Regions from separate parts of the Mycobacterium novum genome, predicted to be linked through region 1. Evidence: predicted binding sites of a transcription regulator. Region 1 holds the regulator's gene; the other holds the start of a gene.
What was found. Region 1 encodes LexA, which represses DNA repair genes until DNA is damaged. Its sites were predicted from a motif close to CGAACANNTGTTCG; they were not measured.

Region 1 (16,895 bases):
GAAGAAGGTGTCCTGGGCGGCCTTGAACCGCTGCCACAGCGCCTCGTCGGCGTCCTTGGTCGTCCGCCCGGCCGCCTTCCAGGTGGTGAGCAACTCCCGGAATGCGGCACTGGTGGCGGCCCAGTCGGTGGAGCCGGCCAGCTCCTCGGCCCGCTTGCACAACCGTTCCTTGTCCTCGCGTGCCCCCGCCCGCCCGCGGTCCAGATCGGCGAAGTGCGAACCGCGCCGCCGGTTGAAGCCGTCCCGGGCCGCGGCATAACGCTTCCACAGCGCGTCGTCGGTCTTGCGGTCCAGGCCGGTGATCGTGCGCCACTCCTCGAGGATGGCCCGCAACCGGTCGCCGGCGGCTTTCCACTGCGTCGAGTTCGCGGCCAGCTCCTCGGCCTCGGCGGCAAGGGCCTCCTTGCGGGCGGTCGCCGCGGCCCGCTGCTCGTCACGCCGCGCCCGATTGGCCGCGGCGACGGCGTCGGCACGCTCGCCGACCGCGCTGACCCGCGCCGCCAGCGCGTCGATGTCGCCGAGCACATTCGCCGTCGGCAACGACTCGGCCAGCGCCGCCGCGGATGCCTTGATCTTGCGCGCGTCGCCGCTCCCGGAGGCCAGTCGTTCCTCGAGCAGGGCGACCTCGGTGCTCAGATCATCGAATCGCCGACCGAAGTGCGCGAACGCGGCCTCGGGGTCACCGGCCTGCCAGGAGCCGATCTGCCGCTCGCCGGCCGCGGTGACCAGCCACACCGTGCCGTCGTCGTCGACCCGCCCGAAGCGGTGCGGGTCGGCGCTGGGAGGACCGGTAACGACCGGGGCGGGCCGGGCTCCGGGCCTGGGGCCGGGGCGGGGCCCAGGTCGCGGGCCCGGGCGGGGGATGGGGGCGGACGAACCGCTGTCGATGGTCATCGCTGTCGTCACCTAACCCTTCGCGGTCAACCCGCGCATCTGCCGCGCACCGCGGCGCCTTCGATCTACCTAGACGTATCCAAGAGTATTCAAGCAGTTAACCGCCGCGCTGTACCGGCAACTCGGCGGCGACCGGGCGGATCGGCGTTTGGCGGGTATTCTTGCGCGGTTGAGGAGGGGCCATGTCGACAGGAAATGTCATCGCGGCGCTGCTCGCGCTGTGCGCCGCGCTGGCGTCCGCGATCGGCGACGTGATCCGTCAGCGGTCCGCCCAGGAGATCACCGACCAGCAGGTCGGGCATCTACAGCTGTTCTGGTTGTCGCTGCGCGACGCGCGCTGGTGGGGCGGCGGGGCCGCGGCGGTGGCCAATTACGCGCTTCAGGCGTTGGCGTTGGCGGTGGGTTCAGTGATCCTGGTGACCGGTCTGCAGGTGACCGCGCTGTTGTTCGCATTGCCGATGTACGCCTGGTTGACCCACCGCCGGGTCACCAACTGGGAGTGGATGTGGGCGGTGCTGCTGGCCGCGGCACTGGCGGTGGTGGTGATCGTCGGCGACCCGACCGAGGGCAAACAGCACGCGCCGGCGCGCACCTGGATCGCGGTGTCGGTGGTGGTGGTCACGTTGTTGCTGGCCTGCGCGGTGGCTGCCCGCAGACTCCGGGGCCGGCCGGCCGCCGCGGTGCTGCTGGCCGTGGTGGCCGGTACCTCGCTGGCGGTGTTCGCATTGCTGACGAAAGTGCTGGTGGAGCTGATCAAAGCCGAGGGTCTGGAAGACGCGCTGGAGTCGCCCGTGGTGGTGCCCTGGCTGGCCGCGACGCTGGCCGGGATGATCTTCCAGCAATCGGCGTTCCGGGCCGGCGCCTTGACGGCATCGATGCCGACGATGATCGTGGCCAAACCCCTGGTGGCCAGTGCGCTGGGCGTGCTGCTGCTCAACGAGCACATTCAGGCCGGCGGGGTCGAGGACGCCGCGGTGATCATCGGGGTGGTGCTGATCGTCATCGCGACGGCGGCCTTGGCCCGGGGCGAGGCCGCCACCATCGTCGCTGAAGCCGGAGGCGCAGACCGGGAAACGCCGGTGGCGTCACCGACGACCTAGCCGGGGTCTCGTGCTGGGACCGATCGCGATCATCCCGTCGGCGCCGGTTCTGGTGCCCGAACTGGCCGGTAGCGCCCCCGAGGCCGCCGAATTGCGGGCCGCGGCGCTGGCGGCCGCCGAGGTGTTGCCGCCGCGCTGGGTGGCCCTGGGCGCCGGTGCCGAGGGGACATGGGGGCCCGACAGCGCCGGCAGTTTCGCCGGATACGGGACCGAGGTCTCCGTAGGGCTGTCGCCCGGTGCCACTCGGTCGGCCGACCTGCCGCTGTGCGCCCTGGTCGCAGGGTGGATCAGCGCCCAGCTGCGCCCGGACGGCGAGGTGGCGGTGCATGCCCACACCGACCCGGATGCGGCGTTGGCCGCCGGGAGGCGGCTGCGCGCCGACATCGAGCAGTCGGGCGAGCCGATCGGGGTGCTGGTGCTGGCCGACGGGGCCAACACCTTGACCGCGGCGGCCCCCGGCGGACATCACCCCGCCGACGTCGACGTCCAGCGTGCCCTCGACGACGCGCTGGCCGGCGGCGATGTAGCCGGCCTGGTGGGGTTGCCGCCGCAGGTCGTCGGCCGGGCGGCGTTCGCGGCACTGGCCGGGCTGGTCGGGCACCGGCCGCGTTCCGCCACGCAGCTCTACCGCGACGCCCCCTACGGGGTGGGCTACTTCGTCGGGGTCTGGGAGCCGTGAGGCCGATCGCGGTTGTCGGGCCGACCGGCACCGGCAAGTCGCAGCTCGCGCTGGAACTGGCCGAAGGTCTGGAAAAGTCGGGGAGATCAGCTGAAATCGTGAACGCCGACGCCATGCAGCTCTACCGGGGCATGGACATCGGCACCGCCAAGCTGTCGCCGGGGGAGCGACGCGGCATCCCGCACCACCAGCTCGACGTCCTCGACGTCACCGCGACCGCGACGGTCGCCCGCTACCAGCAGGCGGCCGCCGCGGATGTCGAGGCGATCATGAACCGCGGCGCGGTACCGATCATCGTCGGGGGATCGATGCTCTACCTGCAGGCGCTGCTCGACGACTGGTCCTTTCCCGCCACCGACCCCGCGGTGCGGGCGCGCTACGAGCAGCGGCTCGCCGACATCGGAGTGGCCGCGCTGCATGCCGAACTGGCCGCCGCCGACCCGGCTGCGGCGACGGCGATCCTGCCCACCGACGGCCGGCGCATCGTGCGGGCACTCGAAGTCGTGGCGCTGACCGGCCGGCCATTCGCCGCGTCTGCGCCCACCATCGGCGTCCCCCGCTGGGACACCGCGATCATCGGATTGGACTGCGACACCGTGCTTCTCGACGAACGGCTGGCCGCCCGGACCGCGACGATGTTCGACTGCGGCCTGGTGGCCGAGGTGGTGGGGCTGCTGAAGACCGGGTTGCGCGACGGGGTCACCGCCGCCCGGGCGCTGGGCTACGCCCAGGTGATCGCCGACCTCGATGCGGGCGGCAACGGTGACGGCGCCCGCGAGCCGACCTTCATCGGGACCCGCCGCTACGTGCGCCGACAGCGGTCCTGGTTCCGCCGCGACCACCGCATCGAATGGTTGGACGGCGCCGGCGGCGGACTGCTCGACGCGGCACTGGCCGCGTGGCGGCACGTATCCTGAGCACATGCTTTTCGCCAAGGGCCACGGCACCCAGAACGACTTCGTCGTATTGCCGGACCTAGGGGTGGAACTGGACCTGACGGCCGCCGCGGTGAGCGCGCTGTGTGACCGGCGCCGCGGCCTGGGCGCCGACGGAGTGCTGCGCGTCACCACGGCCGGGGCCGCGGTCACCGCCGGCGTGCTCGACCAGCTGCCCGAGGGGGTGTCGGCCGGCGACTGGTTCATGGACTACCGCAACGCCGACGGCTCGGTGGCCGAGATGTGCGGCAACGGGGTCCGGGTCTTCGCCCACTACCTGCGCGCCGCCGGCCTGGAATCGGCCGATGAGTTCGTCGTCGGCTCGCTGGCCGGGCCGCGGCCGATCACCGTGCACCACGCCGACGACGTGCGGGCCGAAGTCACCGTCGACATGGGCAAGGCCAACACGCTGGGTCCGGGCGAGGCGGTGGTGGGCGGGCGGCGATTCGCCGGGCTCGCCGTCGACGTGGGCAATCCGCATCTGGCGTGCGTGGATCCGGCACTGTCGGCGGCCGAGCTGGCCGCGCTGGATGTGGCCGCACCGGTCAGTTTCGACCGCGGGCAGTTCCCGAACGGGGTGAACGTCGAAGTCCTGACCGCCGCCCGTGACGGCGCGGTGTCGATGCGGGTGCATGAGCGCGGGGTCGGGGAGACCCGGTCATGCGGGACCGGCACGGTGGCCGCCGCGGTGGCCGCACTGGCCGACGCCGGCGCGTCGACCGGCACACTGCGGGTCGACATCCCGGGCGGGCAGGTCCGCGTCATCGTCACCGAGGCGACCAGTTATCTGCGCGGCCCGTCGGAGCTGGTAGCCCGCGGCGACATCGCGGCGGGGTGGTGGTCGGCGCAGTGAGTCATCCCGAGCTTCCCAGCACCGGTGAACTGGCCCTCGACGACCGCACGGCGCTGCGCCGGGTCGCGGGGTTGTCCACCGAACTCGCCGACGTCTCCGAGGTCGAATACCGCCAACTGCGCCTCGAACGGGTGGTGCTGGTCGGGGTGTGGACCGAGGGCAGTGCCGCCGAGGCCGACGCCAGCATGGTGGAGTTGGCCGCGCTGGCCGAGACCGCCGGCTCGCAGGTGCTCGAGGGCCTGATCCAGCGCCGCGACCGGCCCGACCCGTCCACCTACATCGGCTCCGGCAAGGCCGTCGAGTTGCGTGAGGTGGTCTTGGCCACCGGCGCCGACACCGTCATCTGTGACGGCGAGCTGTCCCCGGCGCAGCTGACCGCGCTGGAGAAGGCGGTCAAGGTCAAGGTGATCGACCGCACCGCGCTGATCCTGGACATCTTCGCCCAGCACGCCACCAGCGCCGAGGGCAAAGCCCAGGTGGCGCTGGCGCAGATGGCCTACATGCTGCCGCGGCTGCGCGGCTGGGGCGAGTCGATGTCACGGCAGGCCGGCGGCCGGGCCGGCGGCAGCGGCGGCGGGGTGGGCTTGCGCGGCCCCGGTGAGACCAAGATCGAAACCGACCGGCGACGCATCCGGGAGCGGATGGCCAAGTTGCGCCGCGAAATCAAGGCGATGAAGCAGGTGCGCGACACCCAGCGCAGCCGGCGCCTGCACAGCGACGTTCCCTCCGTCGCGATCGTGGGCTACACCAACGCCGGCAAGTCCAGTCTGCTCAACGCGCTGACCGGCGCCGGGGTGCTGGTGCAGGACGCATTGTTCGCCACACTCGAACCCACCACGCGCCGTGGTCTTTTCGAGGACGACAGGCCCTTCGTGCTCACCGACACCGTCGGATTCGTACGGCATCTGCCCACCCAGTTGGTGGAGGCGTTCCGGTCCACGCTGGAGGAGGTCGCCGACGCCGACCTGTTGCTGCATGTGGTCGACGGCGCCGATCCCGCGCCGCTGGCCCAGATCAGCGCGGTGCGCCAGGTGATCTCCGAGGTGATCGCCGAGCGGGACGCCAAGCCTGCGCCGGAACTGTTGGTAGTCAACAAGATCGACGCCGCCGGGGACCTGGCGCTGGCCCAGTTGCGTCGCGCGCTGCCCGACGCGGTGTTCGTCTCGGCTCACACCGGCGACGGTATCGAGTCGCTGCGCCGCCGGATGGGGCAGTTGGTGGCGCCGGCCGACACTGCTGTGGACGTCGTCATCCCTTACGAGCGTGGCGATTTGGTGGCCCGGGTGCATGAACAGGGCCGGCTCACCCAAGCCGAGCACGGCGAGGGCGGCACCCGCATCCGGGCGCGGGTACCGGCGGCGCTGGCCGCCAGCCTGCGAGAATTCGGCCAGGCGTAGCAGCCGCGCGCGGCGTGTGATCGGTCACAGAAGTTTCGGGCTGCGCGCACCGGTGCGCTAGGGTCACAACCAACGCTGGCGTCAAAGGACGCCGGTACGTCGTGGAACGCTTACACGCCACCCATATCCGGTGGACGGTGCGTCCAGCACAAGCTCTTCTCGCGGCGATCGATTTTGCCCACCGGCAATCTCGCCACTTTGCGCCGCCAGTCACCCGACCTCGTCGTCATGGCTCGAGCAGCGCAACCGATGCCGGAAAGGCACCGCACTCAATGATTAAATCTGTTGTATCCTTCGCCGACCTCGGCGTGCCCGCCCCACTGGTGGCGGCGTTGCACGACAACGAGATCACCGCGCCGTTTCCGATCCAGATCCATACCCTGCCCGACACCCTGTCGGGGCGCGACGTGCTGGGCCGCGGAAAGACGGGCAGCGGCAAGACGCTGGCGTTCTCAATTCCGTTGGTAGCTGGGCTGGCCGACGTCAAGCGGCGCCCGAACCGGCCGTCGGGCCTGGTGCTCGCGCCCACCCGGGAGTTGGCCACCCAGATCACCGCGACGGTCAAACCGCTTGCGGCGGCTTACGGCTTGAAGGTCACCACCATCTTCGGCGGGGTGGCGCAGAGCCGGCAGGAGACGGCGCTGCGCGGCGGCGTCGACATCGTGGTGGCCTGCCCGGGGCGCCTCGAAGATTTGATGAAGCAGAAGCTGATCAGCCTGGACGCCGTGCAGATCACCGTGCTCGACGAAGCCGACCACATGGCCGACCTCGGATTCCTGCCGGGCGTCACGCGGATTCTGGCCGCTACGCCGCCCACCGGCCAGCGGTTGCTGTTCTCGGCGACCCTCGACAACGGAGTGGACAAGCTGGTGCGGCGCTTCCTGCACGATCCGGTGTCGCACGAGGTCGACGACGTCGCAGCGCCGCCGCCGGCCATGACGCATCACGTGTTTCACGTCGCGGGGGCGCAGGACAAGAAGGATCTGGTGCACCGGTTGGCGTCCGGCACCGGCCGCCGAATCCTGTTCATGCGCACCAAACATCAGGCCCGCAAGCTCGCCAAGCAACTGACCGAGTCCGGCATCCCGTCAGTGGACCTGCACGGCAATCTGTCTCAGCCCGCGCGGGACCGCAACCTGGCCGCGTTCAGCACCGGGGCGGCTCGGGTGCTGGTGGCCACCGACATCGCTGCGCGCGGCGTGCACGTCGATGAGGTGCAGCTGGTGGTCCACGTCGACCCGCCGGCCGAACACAAGGCCTACCTGCACCGCTCGGGCCGCACCGCACGCGCCGGTAGCGCCGGCGACGTGGTCACCGTGGTGTTGCCCGAACAGCGCAGGGACACCCAGGTACTGCTGCGCCGGGCCGGGATCACCGTCGCCCCGCAACAGGTCGGCGTCGACTCGATGCCGGTGCAAGCGTTGGTCGGCGACGTCGCCCCGTTGCAGATGCCCGCCCCCAAGGCGGCCCCGCCGCCGCGCCCCGCTTCGCCGAAGAACCGCGGATCGGGCGGCGCCCGTCGACGTCGCGCCGCGGCGCCGGGAGCCGCCCAGCGACCGGCACGGCGGGGCGGAGCGCGCCGTACCGGGGCGGACGCGCGGTAATCCGCACCGGAGACATCCAAGTGAAGTGGCCGGCTAGCGGGCCTCTGACCTCCCAACCATCCGGTTGGTCTATTGTCGTCGGAAAGTTTCCGTCGATCTCGGAGGTCAGGCGATGAGCGCCGCAGTCAAGTACCAGCGAACCCTGTTCGAGCCCGAGCACGAGCTGTTCCGGGAGTCCTACCGGGGGTTTCTGGACCGCCACGTCGCGCCGCACCACGAGGAGTGGGAGAAGGCCAAGATCGTCGACCGCGGCGTCTGGCTCGAAGCCGGCAAGCAGGGCTTTTTGGGCATGGCGGTGCCAGAGGAGTACGGCGGCGGCGGCAACCCCGACTTCCGCTACAACACGATCATCACCGAAGAGACCACCGCCGGTCGCTACAGCGGCATCGGTTTCAGCCTGCACAACGACGTCTGTGCCCCCTACCTGCTGGAGTTGTGCAACGAGGAGCAGAAGCAGCGCTGGCTGCCCAAGTTCTGCACCGGTGAGCTGATCACGGCGATCGCGATGACCGAGCCAGGCACCGGCAGTGACCTCCAAGGCATCAAGACCCGGGCGGTCAAGCAGGGCAACCACTACGTGCTCAACGGGTCCAAGACCTTCATCACCAACGGCATCCACTCCGACCTGGTGATCGTGGTCGCCCAGACCGACCCGGAGAAGGGCGCCCAGGGCTTTTCCCTGTTGGTGGTGGAGCGCGGCATGGCGGGCTTCGAGCGCGGCCGCCACCTGGACAAGGTCGGGCTGGACGCCCAGGACACCGCCGAGCTGTCGTTCACCGACGTGCATGTGCCGGTGGAGAACCTGCTGGGCCAGGAGGGTATGGGCTTCATCTACCTGATGCAGAATCTGCCGCAGGAGCGGATCTCCATCGCGATCATGGCCGCCGCGGCGATGGAGGCCACGCTGGAGCAGACGATCACCTACACCAAGGAGCGCAAGGCGTTCGGCAAACCGATCGGCAGCTTCCAGAACAGCCGGTTCCTGCTCGCCGAGCTGGCCACCGAGTCCACCGTGGTGCGGATGATGGTCGACGAGTTCATCCGGTTGCACCTGGACAAGCAGCTGACGGTGGAACAGGCCGCGATGGCCAAGTGGTACAGCACCGAGAAGCAGGTCCACTTGATCGACCGCTGCCTGCAGTTGCATGGCGGCTACGGCTACATGCGCGAATATCCGATCGCGCGGGCCTACCTGGATGCGCGGGTGCAGACCATCTACGGCGGCACCACCGAGATCATGAAAGAGATCATCGGCCGCAGCCTGGGCGTCTGATTCTTACAGACGGGGCCCTGACCTGCGTGTTCAGCCGTGGGCGGGGCCTCGTCGTCGCTATGCGGGTCGGCAACTTTTCGGCATCGGGTGGGTATCTGTTTCCGCAATATCGATGACTTCGCTTCGCAATACGGGTCGATTGCGGGAAAGTTTATGCCGGAAACATTTGCGTCGATTGCGGTGCCTGGGAGGGCTGGTGACTAGTCGGAAAGATCGGTTCGGCAAGATGGCGGTGCGCATGGCGCTCGGCCTCGCGGCGACGGTCACCGTGCTGTTGTCGATGCAGACCGCGGCGGCAACGCCCGACAGTGAGGCTCACGACGCCATCACGGCGGCATGGCAGGCGGCCGGAGGTGACGGCTCGCCGCTGGGGCCGCCCAAGGGCGACGTGCATCCGGCCGGTGTCGGCTTCGCGCAGGACTTCGCCGGCGGCACGATCTTCTTCACACCGGAGACCGGGGCCAAGGCGCTGTTCGGCGCGATCCTCGAGAAGTACGAGTCGATGGGTGGGGCGGCGACCAGCGGCCTGGGGTTCCCCAGCAGCGATGAGGTGCCGGGGCTGGTGCCCGACAGCCGGGTGGCCATCTTGTCCGGTGCCGACAACCCGGTGATCTACTGGACGGCCGAACACGGCGCCCATGTGGTGCGCGGCCCGATGAATGCGGCCTGGGACAAGCTGGGCAGCTCCACCGGAGCGCTGGGCGTGCCGGTCGACGACGAGAACTACGACGGCGCGGTGGTGACCCAGAAGTTCAGCGCCGGTGCGCTGTCCTTCGACGGCGCGACTCGGACGTTCACCACGGTGCCGCCGGAGTTGGCGGCCCAGCTGGCCGAGCTGCAGGTTCAGCTCGATCCGACCGCGGCCATCGACCAGGCGTGGCGCGCCACGGGCGGCGCATCGGGCTCGCTCGGGGCCAAGCAGGGCGACCAGTACGTGGTCGGCAGCGACGGAGCGGGCCAGGATTTCGTCCGGGGCAAGGTCTACTTCGCCCCGGCCACCGGGGCCTACGCGTTGGACGGCGACGTCCTGGCCAAGTACGAGTCGCTGGGCGGCCCGGCCGGCAGCGATCTGGGCTTCCCGATCACCGGCACGGCTGACGGTGCCATCGCCGGGAGCAAGTTCGCGTCGTTCGCCGCCGACGACGACCCGGTGATCTTCTTCAGCCCCGACAACGGCGCCTTCGTGGTGCGCAGTGCGATGAAGGCGGCCTGGGACAAGCTCGATGGTGCTTCAGGAAAGCTCGGCGCCCCGGTGGGCGACCAGACCGTCGACGGAGACGTGGTCTCGCAGAAGTTCACCGGCGGGACGGTGTCGTGGAACCAGGCGAACAACGCCTTCAGCACCGAGCCGGCCGATCTCGCGCCGGCGCTGGCGGGCCTGCAGATCCCCGGCATGAACCTGCCGAACGGCAGCACGGCGACCACGACCGGTACCGGCACCGAGACGCACTGGAACTGGTTGTGGGTGCTGATCCCGGTCGCGGTGCTGGCGGTGCTGGGGGCGCTGGCGGGCGCGGCGATGTGGTGGCAGCGGCGCCGGCCGGCTCCGTCGTCCGCACGCCCGCCGGTCGCGGTGCCCGCGCCGGTCAGTGACGACTACGACGACGATGACGAGCAGTGGGCGCACCATGAACAGCTGGACCACGAGGGCACCGTCCGGCTGCCGAGCCGCTACGGCAGCTCGTCGTCGTTCGGTGCGGCGCCCGAGGCCGAGGCGCTCGGTCAGCCGCTACCGGAGGCGCCCTGGCTGCGCTACGGCGAGGCCGAGGCCGACAACGAGCCGGACGACGATGACGACGCCGACACCGCGCCGACGCGGGTGGTGACCGAGGAGGACCTGGGAACCGGTCGGCACGCGGTGGGGCACGGGGCGTCGGCCACCGACTCGGGCGCCTTCGGATCCTCGACGCCGTCACGTGGCTTCGGCTCCGGCCAGCGCAGCTTCGGGGCCGGGGAGTCGGCGCATCCGGTGATGCACCTGCCGCTGGACGACCCCTACCAGCAGCCGGACGGCTACCCGATCAAGGCGAACATCGGCTCGGGGCTCTACTACACGCCGCAGAATGCGCTGTACGACGACACGCTGGCCGAGATCTGGTTCGCCACCGAGGAGGCGGCCCGGCTCAACGGGTTCACCAGGGCCGGCTGATCACCGCAGCGGCAGGGGCGTGTGCTCGTCACTGTCGGTGCGGGGCCCGAAGATCCGTCGCTGATCCTCGGTGATGGCGACGTCGTCGATGCTGGACTCGCGGCGGCTCATCCGGCCGTCGTCGGCGAACTCCCACAGTTCGTTGCCGTAGCTGCGCCACCACTGGCCGGTCGCGTCACGGCTTTCGTACTGGTAGCGCACCGCGATTCGGTTGTCGTGGTGGCACCACAGCTCCTTGCGCAGCGCGTAGTCGCGTTCACGGGCCCACTTGCGCCGCAGGAACGCGACGATCTCGGCGCGCCCGGTGACGAACTCGTCTCGGTTACGCCAGACCGAGTCGTCGGTGTAGGCCTGCGCCACCCGTTCAGGGTCGCGGGTGTTCCAGGCGTCTTCGGCGGCTCGGACCTTACGGCGCGCCGACTCCGCATCGAAAGGTGGGCACGGGCCGAACATGGTGATCTCCCTCGGTGATTCGTTACGGTGTCAGCCGTGCCAGTGCCTCGGCTGCCGGAACGATGTCATGGATGCGCCGGCTGGTCTCGCCGGCGTAGAGCGCTGACCGGTCCACTGCGGCCGGGTCCATTCCGGCCAACGGCAATGCCGGGGTGTAGAGCGGCACGGCTGTCCGCTGCGCGGCCAGGATCGTCCCCAGCGCGCCCAGCGGCATCAGCCGCCCCAGCGGCGCACCGATCCGGTTGAATGCCCGCACCGCCGGCGGACCGAGTTCATCTCGCGCACACCAGCGTTCGGTGAGGACATTGGGAACGACCCGGTGGGCCAGCGGCCAGCCCACCCCGAACAACATGGTGCGGATGGTTCGTTGCGCATCCAGCACCTTCTGCTTGTAGCCGGGGTGGGCGCGCGACTCCTCGGTGAGCAGAAAGCGGGTCCCGGCGACCGCCCCCACGGCACCGGCGGCCAGCAGCGCCCGGACGTCGTCGGCATCGGCGACCCCGCCTGCTGCCAGCACCGGGGCGCCGTCGGCGGCACCGAGCACCTCAGGCAACGTCACACTGAGCGGTCGATCGGCCACCAGGTGGCCGCCGGCCTCGACGCCTTGGGCCACCAGACCGTCAGCGCCGGCAGCCAGTGCCCGGCGGGTCTGGGCGACATCACCGGCGGTGCACAGCACCGGGATTCGCGCGGCCCGCAGCGCGGCGATCCAGCGCGCGGGAGCGCCGTCGTGAAACACCACCAGGGCGGCACCGGCCGCGATGCACGCGTCGATATGGGCCCGGCGGACGAACGGCACCAGCAGATTGGCTGCCACCGGGCGCCCGCCGGCCAGCGCCACGGCGCGGCGCAGCTCGGTGGCGAAGCTGCGCGGATCGCTGAGCCCGACGGTGCCCAAGCCACCGGCCGCCGATACCGCGGCGGCCAGCTCTGCGCCGGCCACCCCGCCCCCCATTCCGGCCTGCACGACCGGGGCGCTCAGTCCCAGTGACTCCAGCAGGCTCACCGGTGACCGCGCCTTGGTGCTCGGACGGTGACACAGCACCGCCGCTCCGACGGGGTCAGCGTGGCCCGCCGCGGCGGTTCGCCGGTGCCTTCCAGCATGCCCTCGATCAGTTGCAGGTTGAGACCGCACACCGCCTCGGTGTAGCGACGCGCCAGTCGTTCGAACGGACAGTTGCGCAGCTCGATGTCGCCGGCGTCGTTGACCGCCGGCTCGTAGCCGAATTCCCGGAGGGCCTGCCAAACGCCGTGTTCGCTCGCCTCGGCCCGGCCCGCCCGGCGGGCCGCCGCCGAGACCGCCGAGCGCACCGCCCCCGCGTCGTCGTCGGCCATGGCGGTGACCAGCAGGTCGGCCAGCAGCCGGTAGTTGCGGGGCGGCACACTCACCGACAGCTCGTCCCGGGTGCGGGCATAGCGCTTGGCGGGGCGCCCGGCGCCGGGACCGGAGCGGCCGGCCGGCCGCGCGTAGCTCACCGACAGGATCCCGGCCTCGGCCAGCTTGTCGAGGTGGTAGGCGGCCAGTGTGCGGCTGATGCCGGCGGCGGTCGCGGCCTGCTCGCGGGCTACCGGCTCGTCGCACGACGCCACGTAATGATAGAGCCGCTGCCGTACCGGATCGTCCAGGCTGCTCAACCGGGTCAGCGGATCCGGGTGGCCGCGGCGGGGGTAGCTCATCGTCCCAATGTAACACCAAAAATAATTGACAAATAGGGTCTGACGCCGCCAATCTGAACGCAACGATGATCGTCGATGGAGGATTGAGATGTCGGTAGCCGTCTACGCCGAGCTGCGAGTCGCCGATCGGCCGGTGCCGGACCTCGAGGCCGCCGAGCGGGCCGCCGCGGCGCTGCTGCACGCGCTGGGCATCTCCACCGCCGGCGAAGCGCTTCGGAACACGCCACGGCGGATGGCGCGGGCCTACGCCGAGATGTTCACCCCGACGCCCTTCGAGGCCACCACCTTCCCGAACGAGGAGGGGTACGAAGAGCTGGTGCTGGTGCGTGACATCGGGTTCCGGTCGGTCTGCGAGCATCATCTGCTGCCGTTCACCGGCACCGCCTGTGTCGGCTACCTGCCCGGTGACCGGCTCCTGGGCCTGTCCAAGCTGGCTCGGGTGGTCGATTACTTTGCCTGCCGGCCGCAGGTGCAGGAACGGCTCACCAAGCAGGTTGCCGACTGGCTCACCGACCACCTGCAGCCGCGGGCCGTCGGGGTAGTGATCCGCGCCGAGCACACCTGCATGACGTTGCGCGGCGTGCACGCCGGCGGGTCCACGACCGTCACCTCGACCCTGTCGGGCACGCTGCGAAGCGACGACCGTTCCCGCCGGGAGTTCTTCTCGCTGGCCGGCATCGGCAGCACCGGGTAGCCGCCGAATTGCCCCGTCAGACTTTGCGGATGACGGTGACGACTTTGCCCAGCACCACCGCGTCGTTGCCCGGAATCGGGTCGAAAACCGGGTTGTGCGGCATCAGCCATACCTGACCGCCGGTGCGCTTGAAGGTCTTGACGGTGGCCTCGCCGTCGATCATCGCGGCGACGATGTCGCCGTTGTCGGCGACGTTCTGCTGGCGAACCACCACCCAGTCGCCGTCGCAGATCGCGGCGTCCACCATCGACTCACCGACCACCTTGAGCAGGAACAGCTCGCCTTCGCCCACCAACTCGCGGGGGAGTGGGAAGACGTCCTCGACCGCCTCCTCGGCCAGGATCGGGCCACCGGCCGCGATCCGGCCGAGCACCGGAACGAAGGTGGGTTCGGGCAGCGCATCCGAGCCGGCGACATCGCTGCGCGGCGCCGCGTCGGAGCCGGTCGACTCCTCCGGGCCGCGGACGTCGACGGCACGGGGCCGATTGGGGTCACGGCGCAGATAGCCCTTGCGCTCGAGCGTGCGCAGCTGGTGGGCGACCGACGACGTCGACGTCAGGCCGACGGCATCGCCGATCTCGCGGATGCTCGGCGGGTAGCCCCGCTCGCTCACCGAGGCGCGGATGACGCTCAGAATGGTGCGCTGCCGCGCGGTAAGCGTCGAGTCGGGCGCTGGCGCTGTCTTGCTGCTGTCGCTCATAGGGGCGAATCTAGTCGCCTTGCCGACATTAATCAAACATGTGTTCGAGGTGTGTCGGGCGCACGTTCGAACCGCCGGTCGGCTGTCGGACCCTTTCGCTAATGTTTTCGACAACGAATCGATCACATGTTCGGAAATCGAACATACAATCGATTACTATTCGAACAGTCGAGCGAACAGGGTCGCCGACGCCGAGTGAGGGAGAACCGCACATGATGCTCATCGACACGTTCGCTCCGACGTTCGACCCGGCCGAGCGCGCGCCGGTGGGGCCCCGGCGGCGCCCCGTCACGTCAGGGCGGGCGCACGCGGTTCACACCCGCCCCGCGCGAGTGGTGCGGTCGCGGCCGGACGGTGCGCCGCTGTCGCATCGCGGTACCGGTGTGCTGATGTCGCGCACGGCGCATCGGCCCCGCCCCACCAAACCGATCACGCCCGCGACGACCGTGGTGCTCGCCCTGATCGCCGCGGGAATCACGGTGTGGCTCGGTCTCATCGCCCAGTTCGGTGCGACAATGGCCGACGGCGGGTCCGCGGTGCCCGGCGAGCTGGGCGTGGTGCGGGTCCAGAGCGGCGAGACCCTGCAGCACCTGGCGGCCCGGGTCGCACCCGACGCGCCGACGAGCCAGGTCGTCGACCGGATCCGCGAGCTCAACAGTCTCGAGTCGGCGGCGCTGGGTGCCGGCCAGACGCTGATCGCGCCGATCGGCTGAGCGGCCGTCGATGTCCGGCCGGTCGCGGCATGCGGGCAGCACGGCGCGCCGCCCGGCACCCGCGCAGGTACGCTCACAGTTGTCCCAGTGGCCGGGTTTGCCGCAACGCGTGCAGGTGTCCGGCTCTCGGCACGGCGAAGGAGCGGCCATGCATTGCCCGTTTTGTCGCCATCCAGACTCCCGGGTGGTGGATTCCCGCGAAACCGACGAAGGCCAGGCCATCCGCCGCCGTCGGTCCTGCCCGGAATGCGGGCGGCGCTTTTCCACCGTGGAGACCGCGGTACTGGCGGTGGTCAAGCGCAGCGGTGTCACCGAGCCGTTCAGCCGCGAAAAGGTCATCAGCGGGGTGCGCCGGGCGTGTCAGGGCCGCCAGGTCGACGACGATGCGCTGAATCTGCTGGCCCAACAGGTAGAGGACGCGGTGCGGGCGGCGGGCTCACCGGAGATCCCCAGCCACGAGGTGGGATTGGCGATTCTGGGTCCGCTGCGCGAACTCGACGAGGTCGCCTACCTGCGTTTCGCCTCGGTGTACCGCTCGTTCTCGTCGGCGGCCGACTTCGAGCGGGAGATCGAAGCGCTGCGTGAGCACCGCCAGGTGCCCACCACCGGTTGAGGCTCGCGGCGCCGCGGCACGCACTACGCTGGCCCAATGGCACCAGAGCTGCACCCGAACCTTGTGGAGCTGGCACCGCTGCTGGGCACCTGGTCGGGCCGGGGACGCGGGGTATACCCCACCATCGCCTCGTTCGACTACCTCGAAGAGGTGACCTTCTCCCATGTCGGTAAACCGTTTCTGGTCTACGGCCAGAAGACGAAGTCGGCGGCTGACGGACTGCCGCTGCACGCCGAGACCGGCTATCTCCGGGTGCCCCAACCCGGCCGGATCGAGTGGGTCCTGGCGCACCCGAGCGGCATCACCGAGATCGAGGTGGGCAGCTACAGGGTGACCGCGGACGGTATCGAACTCGAGATGTCGGCGCCGACGATCGGGCTGGCTCCCACGGCCAAGGAGGTGACGGCACTGAGCCGCCGCTACCGCCTCGCGCGTGACGAGTTGTCCTACACCCTGGACATGGGAGCCGTCGGGGAGCCGGCGCAGAACCATCTGACCGCCGCGCTGCGGCGAACGGGGTAGGCCCGCCCGTCAGGCGGTGCCGTCGTCGCCGCGGTCCTTCCTGGCCTCCTGGGCCAGGAACCGCTCGAACTCGGCACCGAGTTCGTCGGCGCTGGGCAGCTCCTCGTCGCGGGCCAGCAGCGAGCGATTCTCCTGGGCGGCGATGAAGGCGTCGTACTGGCGTTCCAGCGCCGTCACCACTTGCGCCACCTCGGCGCTCGCCTCGACCTGTTCGTCGATCTTGGCCCGGATATCGGCCGCGGCCCGGCTGAGTTCGGTCAGCGGCAGCTGCAACGAGCCGGTTTGTGCCGCCTGCCGCAACAGTGCCTCGGCGGCCTCGGGGTAGTCGGTCTGTGACACATAGTGCGGCACGTGCACGGTGAACCCGACCACCTCGTGGCCGTGCTGGGCCATCCGGTACTCCAGCAGGTTGGACGCACTGCCCGGGACCTGCACCTCGGCGATCCACGGAGTGAAGTCGGCGATCAACTCGCGGTTGTTGGAGTGCGCCGTCAGCGTCACCGGGCGGGTGTGCGGGACCGCCATCGGGATGGTGCCCAGCCCGATGGTCCGCCGCACGCCCAGCCGCTCGGCCAGCAGCCGGACCGCGGTGATGAACCGCTCCCACTTGAGGTCCGGCTCCATGCCGGCCAGCAGCAG
Region 2 (4,895 bases), 720 kb from region 1:
CGGGCAACCGGTCCGGCCGTTGTCCCGCTGCCGAGCCGGCCGCCCACAGCGCCTCGCGGCGCGACATGCCGAATCCGCCGAACGCCCCGGCGGTCGCCAACGCTTCGGCCTGCGGCGTCGAAAGTTGCACCCGAGCAGTCAGATCCAGCATCGACGCGAACGGGCCATGGGCCGCACGATCGGCCACCAGCCGCTCAGCCAGGTCGACACCGATACCGCGGACGGCCCCCAACCCGAGCCGTACCTGCAGGCCGGCCTCCTCCAGCGTGGCGTGCGCCAGGCTGGCGTTGACGTCCGGGCCGTGCACGACGACCCCGTGCCGACGGGCGTCGGCGACCAGCGACTGCGGCGAATAGAAGCCCATCGGTTGCGCCCGCAGCAGGGCGGCGCAGAACGCTGCCGGGTGATGCAGCTTGAACCAGGACGAGTAGAACACCAGCGACGCGAAGCTCATCGCGTGGCTCTCCGGGAACCCGTAGTTGGCGAAGGCTTCCAGCTTCTCGTAGATCCTCATCGCCACCGCACCGGTGATGCCGTGGCACTGCGCCATGCCGTCATAGAACCGGTCTCGCAGCCGGCGCATCCGCTCCGGTGACCGCTTGGATCCCATCGCGCGCCGCAACTGGTCGGCCTCCCCCGCGGTGAAACCGGCGCAGTCCACCGCCAGCGTCATCAGCTGCTCTTGAAACAACGGAATTCCCAGGGTTTTCCGCAGCGCACGCTCCATACACGGATGCTCGTAGGTCACCGGGTCGACGCCGTTGCGGCGGCGAATGTAGGGGTGTACCGACCCGCCCTGGATCGGCCCGGGGCGGATCAGCGCCACTTGCACCACCAGGTCGTAGAACACCCGCGGGCGCAGCCGCGGCAGGGTGGCCATCTGCGCGCGCGACTCCACCTGGAACACCCCCACCGAGTCGGCGCGGGCCAACATCTCATACACCGCCGGTTCGGACAGATCGATCGCGGCCAGGTCCACCTCGATGCCCTTGTGCTCGGCAACCAGGTCGATCGCGTAGTGCAGCGCCGAGAGCATGCCCAGCCCCAGCAGATCGAACTTCACCAAACCGATGGCCGCACAGTCGTCTTTGTCCCACTGCAGCACACTGCGGCCGGGCATCCGCGCCCATTCCACCGGGCACACGTCGGCGATCGGGCGGTCACAGATCACCATGCCGCCGGAGTGGATGCCCAGATGCCGTGGCAGGTCGGCGATCTGGGTGGCCAGGTCGATCACCGGGCCGGGAATACCTTGGATATCAGCGTCTTCGGCGCGGTGCAATGAGCCCCAGCGGCCCAGCTGCTTACTCCAGGCGTCCTGCTGCCCCGGCGAGTAACCCAGCGCGCGGGCCATGTCCCGCACGGCGCTGCGGCCCCGGTAGGTGATGACGTTGGCGACCTGGGCGGCGTGGTCGCGGCCGTATTTGTCGTAGACGTACTGGATCACCTCTTCGCGCCGATCCGACTCGATGTCGATATCGATGTCGGGTGGGCCGTCGCGGGCCGGGGATAAGAACCGCTCGAACAGCAGCTCATTGGCCACCGGGTCGACCGCGGTGACGCCGAGGGCGTAGCAGACCGCGGAGTTCGCCGCCGACCCCCGGCCCTGGCACAGGATGTCGCTGTCCCGGCAGAACCGGGTGATGTCGTGCACCACCAGGAAGTAGCCCGGAAAGCCCAGCTGCGCAATGACTTCCAGTTCACGCTCGATCTGAGCGTAAGCACGCGGGGCACCCGAGGGCGGGCCGTAGCGCTGTTCGGCGCCGGCCAGGGCCAGCCGCCGCAGCCAGCTGTCCTCGGTGTGTCCGTCCGGGACGGCAAACGGCGGCAGCCGCGGGGCGATCAGCGCCAGCGGAAACGCGCATCGTTCGCCGAGCTCGGCCGCCGCCGGCACCGCCGACGGGTGCGCGGCGAACAACCGGGCCATCTCGGCGCCGGAACGCAGATGCGAACCGCCCAGCGGGGCCAGCCGGCCGGCGGCGGCATCCAGGGACTGTCGGGCGCGGATCGCCCCCATCGCCATCGCCAGTCGCGCCCGCGACGGCCCGGCGAAATGCGCAGCGGTGGTGGCCACCACCGAGACCCCGAACCGGGGCGCCAGCGCGGCCAGCGCCGCATTGTGCTCGTCGTCGTAAGGATCGCCGTGCCGGGTCAGCTCGACGCTGACCCGCGCGGCCCCGAACCGGTCCACCAGGTCGGCCAGCGCCGTGGCCGCGGCATCCGGCCCGCCGGCGGCCAGCGCCTGGCGGACGTGGCCCTTGCGGCATCCGGTCAGGATGTGCCAGTGCCCGTCGGCCGCCTCGGTCAGCACGTCCAGATCGAAACGCGGCCTGTCCTTCTCGCCGGCCAGGTGCGCGGCGGCGATCTGCCGCGACAACCGCCGGTAGCCCTCCGGGCCGCGGGCCAGCACCAGCAGGTGCGGGCCGGGCGGGTCCGGGTCGTCGGTGCGCGCGCCCGGCCCCAGCGACAGCTCGGCGCCGTAAACGGTGGCGATCTCCTGCCCCGCGGCGGCGAGCTCCGCGGCCGCCTCGGCGAACCGCACCACCCCGTATAACCCGTTGTGGTCGGTCAGCGCGATCGCCCGCAGGCCCAGCCGGGCGGCCTCGACGACCAGCTCCTGCGGGGTGCTGGCCCCGTCCAAGAAGCTGTACGCCGAGTGCGCGTGCAACTCGGCATAGGGAACCGTCGGGCCGCGCGGCGGCGGGCGCTCGGGCCGCGGCTCCGTGGGCTCGCGATCAGCCGACACACCACGGGTGTGACGAGGCTTACCATCGAGCACTCGCTCCATTTCCGCCCAGCTCGGCGGGCCGCTTCCCCAGCCCATACCCGACAATCTATCGAACATATGTACGAGACGCTTGGGTGGAGTGTGAAAAAGAACTTTGATGCACTAATCTGTGTCAGGTTCCGACACGATGCGAAAGGCCCACTGCTTTCATGTTCGGCGTTGTCAGACGCGCGTGGTTACCCCTGCTCATCGTGATGGTTCTCTTGGTGGGGGGGTTCGTCGTGCATCGCATTCGCGGCTACTTCGGCGGTGATGACAGCGGCAGCAGCGCCGCGCCGTTCGAGGACACCAAGCCGTTCCACCCCAAGGTGGTGGTCTACGACATCTTCAGTCCGGACGGGACCTACGCCGACATCAACTATCTGGACCTGGAGGCAACGCCGCAGCGGGTCGACGGCGCCAGCCTGCCGTGGTCGCTGACCCTGTCGACCACCAACCCGGCGGTGAGCCCCAACATCGTCGCGCAAGGTGATGGCAGCACCATCGGCTGCCGGGTCACCATCGACGGCGAGCTCAAGGACGAACGCGTCTCCAGCAGCCCCGTGAGCGCCCAGACCTTCTGCATTGTGAAATCAGGATGAGCAAACACATCAGCGACGACACCCCGACCGAAACGCTGCCGGCGGCGCAGCCGCCGCACCGCGGCGCCATCGCGACATGGATCCGCCGGCTGGCGGTGCCGGTCATTCTGATCTGGGTGGCCATCACCGTGGTGGTGAACGTCATCGTGCCGCAACTCGACGAGGTCGGCGCGATGCGCGCGGTATCGATGGCCCCCAAAGACGCCCCGTCGATGATCTCGATGATGCGCATCGGCAAGACCTTCGATGAGTTCAAGTCCGACAGCTCGGCGATGGTGGTCCTCGAAGGCGACCAGCCGCTCGGCGATGAGGCGCACAAGTACTACGACGAGCTGGTCGCCAAGATGGCGGCCGACACCGAGCACGTCGAGCACATCCAGGACTTCTGGAGTGACCCGCTGACCGCGGCGGGGTCGCAGAGCCCGGACGGCAAGGCCGCCTACGTGCAGGTCTACCTGGCCGGCAACATGGGCGAGACGCTGGCCAACGACTCGGTCAAGGCCGTCCAGAAGATCATCGCCGACACCCCCGCACCGCCCGGCGTGCACGCCTACGTCACCGGCGGGGCCGCCCTCAACGCCGATCAACACATCGCCGGCGACAAGAGCCTGAAGGTGATCACCGCGCTGACGTTCGCGGTGATCATCGTGATGCTGCTGAACTTCTACCGGTCGATCGGCACGGTGCTGCTGGTGCTGGGCATGGTGGTGTTCGAGTTGAGCGCCGCGCGCGGCATCGTGGCCGTGCTCGGCTTCTACAACATCATCGGGCTGTCGACGTTCGCGGTGAACCTGCTGGTGACGCTGGCCATCGCCGCGTCGACGGACTATGCGATCTTCCTGCTCGGCCGCTATCAAGAGGCCAGAGCGCTCGGCGAGGACAAGGAGTCGGCGTTCCACACCATGTATCACGGCACCGCGCACGTGATCCTGGGCTCGGGGCTGACCATCGCCGGTGCGACCTTCTGCCTGTCCTTCACCCGATTGCCCTACTTCAAGTCACTGGGTGTCCCGCTGGCGATCGGCATGGTGGTGGTGACGTTCGCGGCGCTGACCTTCGGCGCCGCCGTGGTGGCAGTCGCCAGCCGCTTCGGGATGCTCGAGCCCAAGCGGGCGATGCGGATCCGCGCCTGGCGGCGGCTCGGCGCGATGATCGTGCGCTGGCCGGGACCGGTGCTGGTGGCCACCACCGGGGTCTGCCTGGTCGGGCTGCTCACCCTGCCGGGGTATGAGACCAACTACAACGACCGGGAGTACATGCCGGATTACGTGCCGGCCAACATCGGCTACGCCGCCGCCGACCGGCACTTCTCCCAGGCCCGGATGAACCCGGAACTGCTGATGATCGAGGCCGACCACGACCTGCGCAACCCGGCTGACTTCCTGGTCATCAACCGAATTGCCAAGCGGGTGTTCGAGGTACCGGGCGTCGGGCGGGTGCAGACCATCACCCGGCCGCTGGGCACCCCGATCGAACACACCACGATCCCGTTCGCGATCAGCATGCAGGGCACCACTCAGCAGCTG

Region 2: G6N19_RS14230 (error-prone DNA polymerase) is a predicted target of LexA. The motif match lies at 2,839-2,852, and genes of this name have one in related genera.

What each region holds. Positions count from the first base shown of each region.
Region 1 covers NZ_AP022562.1:3,779,824-3,796,718, forward strand. Annotated here, with positions in the region: gene G6N19_RS17770 (DUF349 domain-containing protein) at 1-894, opposite strand, end outside; gene G6N19_RS17775 (DMT family transporter) at 1,077-1,994, shown strand; gene G6N19_RS17780 (class III extradiol ring-cleavage dioxygenase family protein) at 2,005-2,673, shown strand; gene miaA (tRNA (adenosine(37)-N6)-dimethylallyltransferase MiaA) at 2,670-3,590, shown strand; gene dapF (diaminopimelate epimerase) at 3,595-4,461, shown strand; gene hflX (GTPase HflX) at 4,458-5,858, shown strand; gene G6N19_RS17800 (DEAD/DEAH box helicase) at 6,131-7,462, shown strand; gene G6N19_RS17805 (acyl-CoA dehydrogenase family protein) at 7,575-8,735, shown strand; gene G6N19_RS17810 (LGFP repeat-containing protein) at 8,932-10,884, shown strand; gene G6N19_RS17815 (nuclear transport factor 2 family protein) at 10,885-11,337, opposite strand; gene G6N19_RS17820 (NAD(P)H-dependent flavin oxidoreductase) at 11,360-12,343, opposite strand; gene G6N19_RS17825 (helix-turn-helix transcriptional regulator) at 12,340-13,014, opposite strand; gene folE (GTP cyclohydrolase I FolE) at 13,103-13,708, shown strand; gene lexA (transcriptional repressor LexA) at 13,725-14,408, opposite strand; gene G6N19_RS17840 (LysM peptidoglycan-binding domain-containing protein) at 14,621-15,121, shown strand; gene nrdR (transcriptional regulator NrdR) at 15,270-15,734, shown strand; gene G6N19_RS17850 (peroxynitrite isomerase) at 15,771-16,256, shown strand; gene G6N19_RS17855 (proteasome assembly chaperone family protein) at 16,266-16,895, opposite strand, start outside.
Region 2 covers NZ_AP022562.1:3,068,915-3,073,809, reverse strand. Annotated here, with positions in the region: gene G6N19_RS14230 (error-prone DNA polymerase) at 1-2,824, opposite strand, end outside; gene G6N19_RS14225 (MmpS family transport accessory protein) at 2,938-3,369, shown strand; gene G6N19_RS14220 (MMPL/RND family transporter) at 3,366-4,895, shown strand, end outside.